One region of the Priestia sp. YIM B13551 genome, then DNA from elsewhere that is predicted to be linked to it. Evidence: riboswitches for the same ligand, from Rfam matches in the RefSeq annotation. Region 1 holds a riboswitch; the other holds the start of a gene.

The links. Region 1 has a riboswitch for thiamine pyrophosphate ahead of ACFX4N_RS25985 (thiamine phosphate synthase). Riboswitches for the same ligand answer to the same signal wherever they lie in the genome.
Region 2: another riboswitch for thiamine pyrophosphate. It lies ahead of tenA (thiaminase II); the one in region 1 lies ahead of ACFX4N_RS25985 (thiamine phosphate synthase).

What each region holds. Positions count from the first base shown of each region.
Region 1 covers NZ_JBHZOX010000008.1:62,393-67,982, reverse strand. The annotation lists gene ACFX4N_RS26020 (nucleoside hydrolase) at 1-147, shown strand, start outside; gene ACFX4N_RS26015 (amino acid ABC transporter ATP-binding protein) at 182-916, opposite strand; gene ACFX4N_RS26010 (amino acid ABC transporter permease) at 947-1,651, opposite strand; gene ACFX4N_RS26005 (amino acid ABC transporter substrate-binding protein) at 1,635-2,456, opposite strand; gene ACFX4N_RS26000 (fluoride efflux transporter FluC) at 2,798-3,196, shown strand; gene crcB (fluoride efflux transporter CrcB) at 3,197-3,586, shown strand; gene ACFX4N_RS25990 (hypothetical protein) at 3,634-3,849, shown strand; TPP riboswitch at 4,012-4,113, shown strand; gene ACFX4N_RS25985 (thiamine phosphate synthase) at 4,235-4,858, shown strand; gene thiO (glycine oxidase ThiO) at 4,842-5,590, shown strand, end outside.
Region 2 covers NZ_JBHZOX010000001.1:739,681-745,270, forward strand. The annotation lists gene ACFX4N_RS03830 (sodium-dependent transporter) at 1-1,188, opposite strand, end outside; gene ACFX4N_RS03835 (hypothetical protein) at 1,364-1,546, opposite strand; gene ACFX4N_RS03840 (TspO/MBR family protein) at 1,850-2,596, opposite strand; TPP riboswitch at 2,823-2,921, shown strand; gene tenA (thiaminase II) at 3,017-3,706, shown strand; gene ACFX4N_RS03850 (aldehyde dehydrogenase) at 3,735-5,135, opposite strand; gene ACFX4N_RS03855 (ArsR/SmtB family transcription factor) at 5,149-5,451, opposite strand; partial or broken gene ACFX4N_RS03860 (SDR family NAD(P)-dependent oxidoreductase) at 5,464-5,590, opposite strand, start outside.

The sequences.
Region 1 (5,590 bases):
TCGAGTATTGTGCATACAGAAACACCGAGCCAAGGAAGAACAGAAATTTCCCAAGAGGGACGACCTGTAGATGTCGTATATGATGTCACAGCTGAAGCGTTCTTTACGTACATTACAGATTTAATGAAAAAAGCAGTAGCCAAATAAAGAAAAAGGTTGCACATGAAAGTGTGCAACCTTTTTAATGAATCATATTCAAGAATTGACGTGTCCGCTCTTGTTGAGGATTTGAAAATATTTGATCCGGTGTACCTCTTTCCATAATGACACCTTGATCCATAAAAATAACTTCATCCGCTACTTCACGGGCAAAGCGCATTTCGTGAGTTACCACCACCATCGTCATTCCTTCTTTTGCTAAGTCTTTCATCGCTTGAAGAACGTCTCCTACAAGCTCAGGATCAAGAGCTGAAGTAGGCTCATCAAACAGCATAACTTTTGGGTCCATCGCCATTGCTCTGGCGATGCCAACACGCTGTTGTTGTCCGCCTGATAGTTGGAAAGGATAAAAGTCAAGCTTGTCTCCTAAGCCAACTCGTGTTAATAATTCTTTCCCTCTTTTTTCTGCTTCTTGAGTAGAAACGCCTTTTACAATTACAGGACCTTCCATAACATTTTCAAGCGCACTTTTATGAGGAAACAAGTTATAGTTTTGAAAGACCATACCTGTTAGGCTTCGAAATGAAGTAATGTCTTTTTTACGAACAGGTTTGGTGAAATTCATGCTTTTTTTATCAAGTTCAATCGTGCCGTCTGTTGGGATTTCTAAAAGATTTAAGCAACGTAAAAAAGTAGTTTTACCCGATCCAGAAGGACCAATCAATACAATTACCTTGCCCTGTTCAACTTTTAAATCAATTCCTTTTAATACTTGCAAATCACCGAATGATTTATGCAAATTTTTGATATTAATCATATGAAAAACTCCTTTAGCTACTCGAAACGGTTATTTAGATACGTAACGATCTAGTCTTATTTCAATGCGTCCTTGGATAATGGATAAGATTGTGCACATAATCCAGTACAAGAGCGCTGCCTCACTATAAAGAAGTAAAAATTCATAGTTAGTCGAAGCAATTTCTTGAGCTTTACGGAACATCTCAGAAACAAGAATGAGCGATGCAAGTGACGTATCTTTAATAAGGCTAATAAAAGAGTTAGATAATGGCGGAATCGATACACGTGCTGCTTGCGGTAAAATAATCCGTCTTAATGCTTGGGAATAGGTCATACCAAGTGAGTAACCAGCTTCCCACTGTCCTTTAGGAATAGATTGAATCGCTGCTCGGATAATTTCAGATGCATACGCACCTACACTTAATGAAAATCCAATAATAGCAGAGATAAATGGATCAATTGTTATATCTAAATTGGGTAAGCCGTAGAAAATAATAAATAATTGCACAAGCAGCGGTGTACCTCGAATAATCGATACATAGATGCGCGCAATTATATTTAAAACTTTTATAGATGATAAACGAGCCAAGGCTGTTAAGACAGCTAAAATGATACCGAGTACAAACGTGATTAATGTTAGTGGAATAGAATATTGAATAGCTCCCTTTAGCATTGGTAGGAGAGATGATTGAGCGATTGAAATCAATTGATTCAATCGCTCTCCATCAGGAAAAATATTATTTAGGAGAAACATCTTCGCCAAACCATTTCTTAGAAATTTTTGCGTATGTTCCGTCTTTTTTCATATCTTTCAATGCTTTGTTTACTTCATCCACTAACTTACCGCTGTCTTTTCTAAACATAAAGCCGCTTGCAGCACCATCGGATTTTTCATCCGCGATTTTGATAGGTGCGTTAGGGTGCTTTTTCTTATAGTCAAGGAACGATAATTTATCGTTGATTGTAGCATCAACACGGTTTGCGCTCATTAGTTCTACTGCTTGAGCAAAACCTTCAGCACTCGTAATGTTTGCACCATAAGATTGAGCCATGTCTTTATAGTTACTTGTTAATGACTGCGCTGATTTTTTTCCTTTTAAATCTTTAAATGATTTGATATCTTTTTCGTCTTTACGAACAATTAATACAGCGCCTGACTGGATGTATGGGTCAGAGAAATCGTATTTCTTTTGACGATCTTCACGAATACCCACTTCATTAGCAATCATGTCAAAGCGTTTAGCATCTAATCCGGCAAACATGCCATCCCACTGTGTTTCTTTGAACTCAGCTTTTACGCCAAGACGTTTAGCTACTTCTTGAGCCAATTCTACATCAAACCCAGTTAGCTTTTGTTTGTCATCATGAAAAGTGAACGGAGGGTATGTACCTTCAGTTCCAATTGTTAATACACCATCTTTTTTCACTTTATTATATAAATCCCCTTGTGAAGATTTATTGTCTCCATTGTTTGCTTCATTTTTTGAGCTAGAACCGCATGCGGCAAGCACAACTGTGAAAGCTAATAGTAGCGACAAAAGTGCAGCAAATTTCTTCATTTTCTAAACCCCCTAGTATTCTGATAGGAAATGATACTCTGTGATACTAAACAAGAACACAGCAAAAGTCAACAAAAAAAACTTATACGATTAATGTGACTTAAAATAAGGGAAATATACCTTCTATACACGGTTTGTCATAAGGATACAGAAAGATTTTAAAATTTGGATTAAGTGGATTTTTAAGGGAGATTTGAGGAGTAAAAAGGAAGTTTCATGCGACGATTTTCTCTTTCATTTTTTCATGACTTTTGGTGCAATAAACATATAGTTAAATGTTAAGGTAGAAATAAATTCCTTATGGTACACTTAAAGAAGAATTTATGAAACGGAGCGATATGATGAAAGCCATAAACTTAATCTCAATTGCCTTTGGTGCTATCGCTGGTACATATGCACGTTATTTGCTGAATCTTTCCTTATTATACACGGGCTATCCAATAGGAACGGTAATTGAAAACCTATTAGGAAGCTTCATACTAGGCCTATTAACAGGATTTTTTGTGTGGAAAAAGCCAAAAGAATGGATAAAGCTTGGACTAGGAGTTGGCGTGTGCGGCGGTTTTACAACGTATTCAACGTTTGCAGGAGACGTCATTTCTCTCACTCAGCACCATTTATTTTGGGGAGCCATTTATGTAATTGTCTCTTTAGTAGGTGGAATCCTTCTTGCTTTAGCAGGCTATCTATGCGGTGAAGCGGCAGGGGAAAATTTAGTGAAAGTACATGAGGTGAAGTAAATGAGCATAGTGAGCTTGGCACTTGGCGGGGCAGCTGGAGGGATATGCCGTTATCTTTTGGGTTTAAAAGTTACAAAAATAGTTTCAAACCCTCCTTTTCCAGTATCAATGCTGTTTGTAAACTTGCTCGGTGCGTTTGGCCTTGGTCTTTTTTACGGTAGTTATTATGGAAAGGTTCCGAGTCATGCTTATGATGATTCAATATTTTTAATGATTGGCATTGGGTTTTTTGGTGCCTTTACCACTTTTTCAACGTTCAGTGTGGAAACCGTACAGTTAATTCGAGAAAAATCTTATCGAAAAATGTTGGCGTATGTGGGGATTTCAGCATTTGGAACAGTTGGTTTATTTACAGTCGGTTTACTGGCAGGAACGTTTTTATTTAAGTAAAGAGAACGTTTCTAGTAGGGAAAAACAAAAAGACGGAGAAGTAGAGAATGGATAGAAAAGCAGAAGTTTGGAAATACATTTTGTTGATTGTAGCTGTTGCAGGTCAGATCATCGGTTTTTTATTTTTATTTATAAATGTTGTCGCGGCATTTATTTTTTACGGTTTTTATATTCTAACTTTTATTATGTTACTCCTGCTGTTTATATGGGATCGGAAAAAGGAAAAAGACAAAGAAGAATTTGACGACTATACCGATTACTAACCATATAAAAAGCAGAATGATGCGGTGCGCCGGGCCTCTTACTTACTAAAGAAGCTTAAAAGATACATCTATAAAAAGAAGAGAGCTGTAAGAGCATAAAGAGATATTGTATTTACATCTAGTTGTGTTATAATTTTAAGTGCGAAAACAAAATCAATAAATAGCAATCACTAGGGGAGCTTTTTGAAGCTGAGACGAATGTATTTCGGACCCTTTGAACCTGATCTGGTTTGGACCAGCGTAGGGAAGTGGTGATCATGTTTACATAACGATGCATGCTAACCACTCTACGTTGTAGAGTGGTTTTTTGTATGTAATAAAACCCTCTACACAAGATGAGGTGATTGAAATTTCTCTTTATTCTGAATAGAAAGGTTTCGATCATGTGGATATTCCTAAATTTCATGTCATTACAACAGATAAGCAGCCAATCGAAGAGCTTCAAAAAATTTTAACGGCTATCGCGCCTTTTGCGGGCGCCGTTCATATTAGAGAAAAAGAGAAAACGGCAAAGCAGATTCAATGTTTACTAGAAAGCCTGCCATTTTGTCGCTCTAAAATTATTTTGAATGACCGAGTTGATGTAGCGCATGCTTTAAAAGCAAAAGGCGTACAGCTTGCCTATCATAGTTTAGACGTTTCGGTTGTTATAGACGCATTTCCTTCTCTTATTGTCGGAAAATCAGTTCACTCTGTGGAAGAGGCTTTAGAAGCTGAAAAAGATGGTGCTCACTACATTCTATACGGACATATTTATTCAACACATTCAAAAAAAGGATTAAAAAGTCGAGGGATAGCAGCACTAAAAGAAGTAGTAGACGCTGTGCAGATACCGGTTATTGCCATTGGAGGAATTACACCTGTAAATGCCAAAGAGGTGCTTCAAACAGGAGCACACGGTATAGCTGTGATGTCTGGTGTCATGCTTGCGCAAGATCCCCTCAAAGCGATTAAACAATATTCTCATATATGGACATCTGGAGGTGGAGAAAATGAAGCAGCATTATGATGTACTGTTAATCGGAGGAGGTATAATCAGCTCTTCTATCGCTTATCATTTGTCAAAACAAGGAGCGTCAGTAGCTATTCTTGAACGCAATCAAATTGGTTGTGAAGCTTCAAGTGCAGCCGCTGGTATTTTAGGTGCTCAAGCTGAAATTAATGAAGAAGGTCCTCTTTTAGACCTTGCTATTAAGAGCAGAAGCATGTTTCCTGAACTGGTGAAGGAACTAAAAGAAAAAACGGCCATCGATGTAGAGCTCATTCAAAAAGGCTTATTAAAAGTCGCTGTAACAGAAGAAGATGCACACGTATTAAAGAAAAAAGCCGCTCAGCACCACCGGTGGGATGAACATGTAAGATGGATCGATGTAAAAGAAGCGCGTTTGTTAGAACCCGGGCTCTCTCCAGACATATACGGAGCCATTACAATACCGGGAGACGGCCAGCTAGCTCCGGCTAAGTTAACGCAAGCTCTTGCTCATGGAGCCTTGTATCACGGAGCAGATGTATTCGAATACTGTGACGTTCATTCTCTTATTATGGAAAATGAAACAGTAAAAGGTGTACAGACGTCCAAAGGCTCTTTTTATGGAGAAAAAGTAGTTATTGCAGCAGGCTCATGGGCTAAACGCTTTATTTCTTCTGAACATGTAGGTCAGGTGTTTCCCGTAAAAGGGGAGTGTATTGCTCTTCAAAGTCAAAAGCCGCTGCTTTCTAAAACGATTTTTTTAGATGAAGG
Region 2 (5,590 bases), on a different contig from region 1:
AAATGTCACAAAAATCGCAATGGCTAAACTTCCAAGAGGCAGCATTAAGTTGCTCACAAAAAAGTCAGCTACGTCAAATATACTTCTGCCAAAAAGTGAGACATGTTTTAGTACACCAAACGAAAGCGCTGATGGGATACCTACCACAAACACAAGAATCCCTGATAAAGAAGCGTAGCGAGTTCGTTTTGTCTGATCGTCTTTGGTTAAAGCAGCTACGATAATTTCCAGCAGTGAGAAAGCAGAGGTAAGCGTAGCGAATAGAAATAAAATTAAAAACAGTGCTAAAAAGACGGTACCAAACGGCATTTTCTCAAATACTGTTGGCAAGACCACAAACAAAAGTCCAGGTCCTTCAGTTGGCTTTAATCCAAATGAAAAAACGGCTGGAAAAATAGCCAAGCCCGCCAGCAGCGAAACAAACAAGTTCAAAATAGCAATAGTGCCAGCTGAACGCGTCAAGCTTACTTTTTTCCCTAAATAAGAGCTATATGTCACCATGCAGGATAATCCCACGCAAAGCGAGAAAAACGACTGACCGAGCGCATAGAGAACAGATGACCCTGTAATGGCTGAAAAATCTGGTTTCAAAAAGAACTTTACTCCGTCCATTGCTCCGTCTAATGTTAAAGAACGCACTACGATAATGATAAAACAAATAAATAACAGCGGCATCATGTATTTATTAGCACGCTCTATTCCTTTTTGTACGCCTTTTGAAATAACAAACACTGTAATTAATAAAAACAGCGCCTGTGCACCTAATACTACATAAGGCTGGCTAATGACGGCATTGAACAACGGGCCGTACTCTTTTCCGCTTAGCATACCGGTTACGCTCATAATCGTATATAAAATCACCCAGCCGCCAACGACGCTGTAAAAGGAAAGCAAAACGACACAGCTTAGTACTCCCAGCCTGCCAATCCATACCCAAGCGGATTTTGGAGCAATTGCCTTATAAGCACTAATCGCTTCTTTTCCCGTATGTCTTCCAATGATAAATTCTGCCAACAGAAGCGGCAATCCAATAAAAATCGTAAATAAAATAAACAACGCAAAAAACGCTCCACCGCCACTGGTTCCCGTTACGTATGGAAACTTCCATATCGCTCCTAGACCAATTGCTGCCCCAGCAGATGCTAAAATAAAACCGAGGCGTGAAGACCACTGATTTCCTTTACTCATATAATGTTACTCTCTCCTCTTCTAAACTCAAAACTCACCTGATTAGTACTGTACCATAAATGCAGAAGAAAATCATTCCCGTTTTACTTTTTTCTATAAAACGATATCTATATAGAATAGAAAAATGAAGAAGCAGCTGCTTCTTCATTTTAAGGTTGGTGTTTCTATTCAAAATTTATTCTCTGTACGATGATTCATCTCCCCGGTAGGCTTCTTGATTTGAAATTTCTTCAATATGCATATGCCCTTCTCTCTCTAAACGAAGGACCGTACGCTCTGCATCTTCATAACTCTCGCACGTCACTTGTTTATATTCCATATCATCTTTATCTGTGTAAGCGACTAAATATGTTTCCATTTTAACTCCTCCTAATACAACCTGTATGTAACGTATGTTGCCTTTTTCGTTTATTTCTAAACATATAGGCTCCAAACATAAAGCCTAGCATACTATAATAGCGGAACTTCAATTTAAAAAAGTTGAATTTTTCATTATGCACCGATGCAACATGGAGGTTACACTTATGACATTTATTTTATCATTCGTACCAATTGTTGTTCCTTTTGGTATTTTAATTAGCTTAATTGCTTTTACAGCTGCTTTTTTACAATCAAAAGAGCATCATAAAAAGCTCTAGCTTACAAAAGCTAGAGCTTCTTTTTAAAAACGTCTATAGCGTTTAATCAATCCCACAATAATGGCAATTGCTAATAAAACAACTGAAATGATGACAGTAATGACAATTGGCTGATTTCCACTTTGCTTCACTGCAATGGCAATATAAGCCCAAATAAAAACAAGCGGATAAACAGCGTCTCGGTTTTTTAATGTAAACATAATGCCCAGCGCAGCTCCTACCAGCAGCATAATAATCGTCCATGCTAACTCGCTCAGGCCAAGCAAATGCTGTATTCCATTTGCTTGAAATACGACAAACACATTGACAATAGTCGCAACAGAAATCCATCCAAGATAAAGCGAAATCGGCAGACGCATAAACCATGTCGTCATCCGAGAATGCTGAATAATGGAATATACAATCATTAATGTGCCTAGAATAAAGAGCATAACTAAAAGAGATAACTTATAGTAATCGTTTTGGAAAATAAAGATCCACGCACTATTTAACAAACAGTTTAGAAAAAACCAAATGCCGATACGTGCATATATTTCCTTTTGATCTTCTCTTGCAAAAAATTGGCGTATAACCCAAATGGTTAATAATAAATAAATAACGCCCCAGATAGCAAAGGCATAACCCGCTGGTGTAAACAACGTAGGAACTTGCGCAGAAGCTTCTCCCGTTGTTTTGCCTCCTATTGGAATGGCATTTGCTAAATAATTCACAAGCAGTGTAATAGCCAAGCCTACTGTATTTAATACAGCATACAAACGAAATTTCGCCATTTTGTTCTCTCCTTTCTTCTATTTATATGGGAGTGTTTCGGAGACGAAAACGGCTCTTCCCTTCATTAATACCTCTTCTTCCCTAAAAATATGCATTTTTAAACAAAAATGATTAAAAATAGCTTTAAGAAATTTCCTCTTTAAGAAAGAAAAGCGGTTAGCACACAATTTCCCATAACGCTTTCTATTTTTCAGAATATATGGTAAGTTAAACATAGATTAATAGGAAGTCCACTAGGGGTGCCCACCGGCTGAGACAAGTTTTCTTGATCCCTTTGAACCTGATCTGGCTCATACCAGCGTAGGAAAGTGGCAATGTTCAGTTTTTTACTGTCCTTTGCCACTCCGTTTATAAACGGAGTGTTTTTTATTTCCTTTATGTGCTTGTTTGTGACTTCCTCATATTAAAGGAGGATTTTGATGTCATTTTCATCTCAATTAAGACAAGAAGCAAACTATATTTACGAAGCCATTTTTAACCATCCTTTTATTAAAGGAATTGCTGAAGGAAACGTGCCAAAAGAAGCGCTTATTCACTACGTTTCTCAAGATTACGAATACTTAACAGCATTTGTTCGCATTTACGGCGCTGCTTTAACGAAATGCCGCACGCGTACCGAAATGGAAGCCTTTAATGCCGGCATTTCTACGGTATTACATAGTGAAGTACACCCTCACAATAATTTTTGTGAAGTAGCAGGCGTACGTTATGAAGACCTTCACACTGAGACGCTTTCACCGACGGCCAGCCACTACATTAACCATATGACAAGCGTTGCGCATACAGGCAGCTTAGCAGAAATCATTGCAGTGCTTCTTCCATGTCCATGGACGTACGTTGAAATTGGGCAGCGCATTACAGAACAAGTAAATCCATCTCCTTCTCATCCTTTTTATGAATGGATTCAGTTTTATAATAATGAAGAAATGAATGGCACAACACAATGGTTTTGTAACAAGCTCGATGAACTCGCCGAACAAGCGACTGAAGAAGAACGTAACCGTATGAAAGATCACTTCATCAAAAGCTGTGAACTCGAGTATTTATTTTGGGAAATGGCATATATCCAAGAAAAATGGCCGCTTTCTCAGCTTTCACTTTCAAAATAACGAAAAAGCCTCCTATCAGGAGGCTCTTTTATTTCAGTAATTTTTTGATCATTTTCAAGCTTTGTTTTTCCGAAGGATAGCGGAATGACAAATCAAACTTGGTTGTTTGAGACAGCATGCTTTTAAAATGAGTAAATGTCTGAAAGCTGTCTTTTCCATGATATTGACCCGTGCCGCTTTCTCCCACTCCGCCAAACGGTAAATATGGCGTAGCGATATGCATAAGCGTATCGTTTATACAGCCTCCTCCAAATGAAAGACGCTCCGTTATGGCGTTTTGCACATCTTCACTTTCTGTAAATAAGTAAAGAGCTAACGGCTTAGCTTTTTCTTGAACTTTATGAATGACTTCGTCTAGTGTTTCATATTCAATCATAGGAAGAATAGGCCCAAAGATTTCTTCTTGCATGACATCTGAGGTCCAGCTTACTTCACTTAACACCGTAGGTTCTATTGTTAGCGTGTTTTTATTGTACCCGCCTCCAACTATAGCATTTCCGTCTTTTAAAAACTCAACTAGCCGAGTAAAATGGCGCTCACTGACAATACGGCCATAGCGGTCGCTTTCAAGCGGATTACTACCGTAAAATTGAGAAATCGCTTCGCGAAGTTTCTCTACAAGCTGCGCTTTTACCTTTTTATGCACGAGCAAATAATCAGGAGCAACGCACGTTTGGCCTGCATTCATCCCTTTACCAAACATAATTCGCTTCGCTGCAAGATCTAGGTTTGCGTCTTCATGTACAATGCACGGACTTTTTCCGCCTAGCTCAAGCGTGACGGGAATAAGCTGCTTCCCTGCTTCTTGCATAATAATTTTCCCTACATTTACACTTCCCGTAAAGAAAATATAATCAACGGGCTGTTTTAAAAGCAGACTTGTAGTGTCTACAGCCCCTTCAACCACCGTCACAAATGCTGGGTCAAAAGCTTCAGCTAGTAATTCTTGTATAACGCGAGATACGCTAGGCGTTAATTCAGAAGGTTTTATAATCGCCGTGTTTCCAGCGGCAATCGCTCCTACTAAAGGAGACAGTGCTAATTGAAACGGATAGTTCCACGGAGCAATAATTAACGCGACTCCATACGGTTCAGGAACAATTTTCCCTTTAGAGCCCACATGTGTTAAAGCGGTTTTTACTTTTTTAGGCTTCATCCATTTTGCTAAATGTTTAAGCGTAAATCGAATTTCCTCTAGTAAAATCCCAATTTCCGACGTGTAGGCCTCTACTTCAGATTTATTTAAATCTTGTTTTAAAGCATCCATAATTCTCTGCTCGTTTTGTTTGACTGCGTCTCTTAGCTTATTCAGCGCTTGAATACGGCTGTTGATACTCTTTGTCTTTTGCGCATAGAAATACTGCTTTTGTGTAGAGACAATATGTTCAATGACCGTTTCATCTGTGATATAAAATCGCTCGTGGTTCATCTCTTTCATCTCCCTATAAACATTCGGCTTCAACTGTAGCAAGCAAGCTTTTTAATAGCTCAACTGCCTCACTTAAAGCTAGTGAATAATATCTCTGCGTCCCTTTTTGCTCAATTTGCACAAGCTTTTGATCGCGTAAAATTTTTAAATGATGAGAAATTGCCGGTCGTGATAGAGTAGACTCGTTTGCAATTTCATTAACGGTTAAAGGCTCTTTTTCGGCGAGCAGCAAAATAATATCTTGTCTTGCTGAATCACTTAGAGCCTGAAAAACAGGAATGCTGGCACGAAATAACTCGACTGCTTTTTCACTCATATATATTCTCCTTTATTTAATTTCTTGTGTTCTTCGGACAACGGATGTAAGCCACTTTCTTGGCACGAAGCGCGGGATGAACGTAGCAAGACGAAACTGTACTCCTGGTACGATAACCGTCTGCCCTTTCATAAATTTT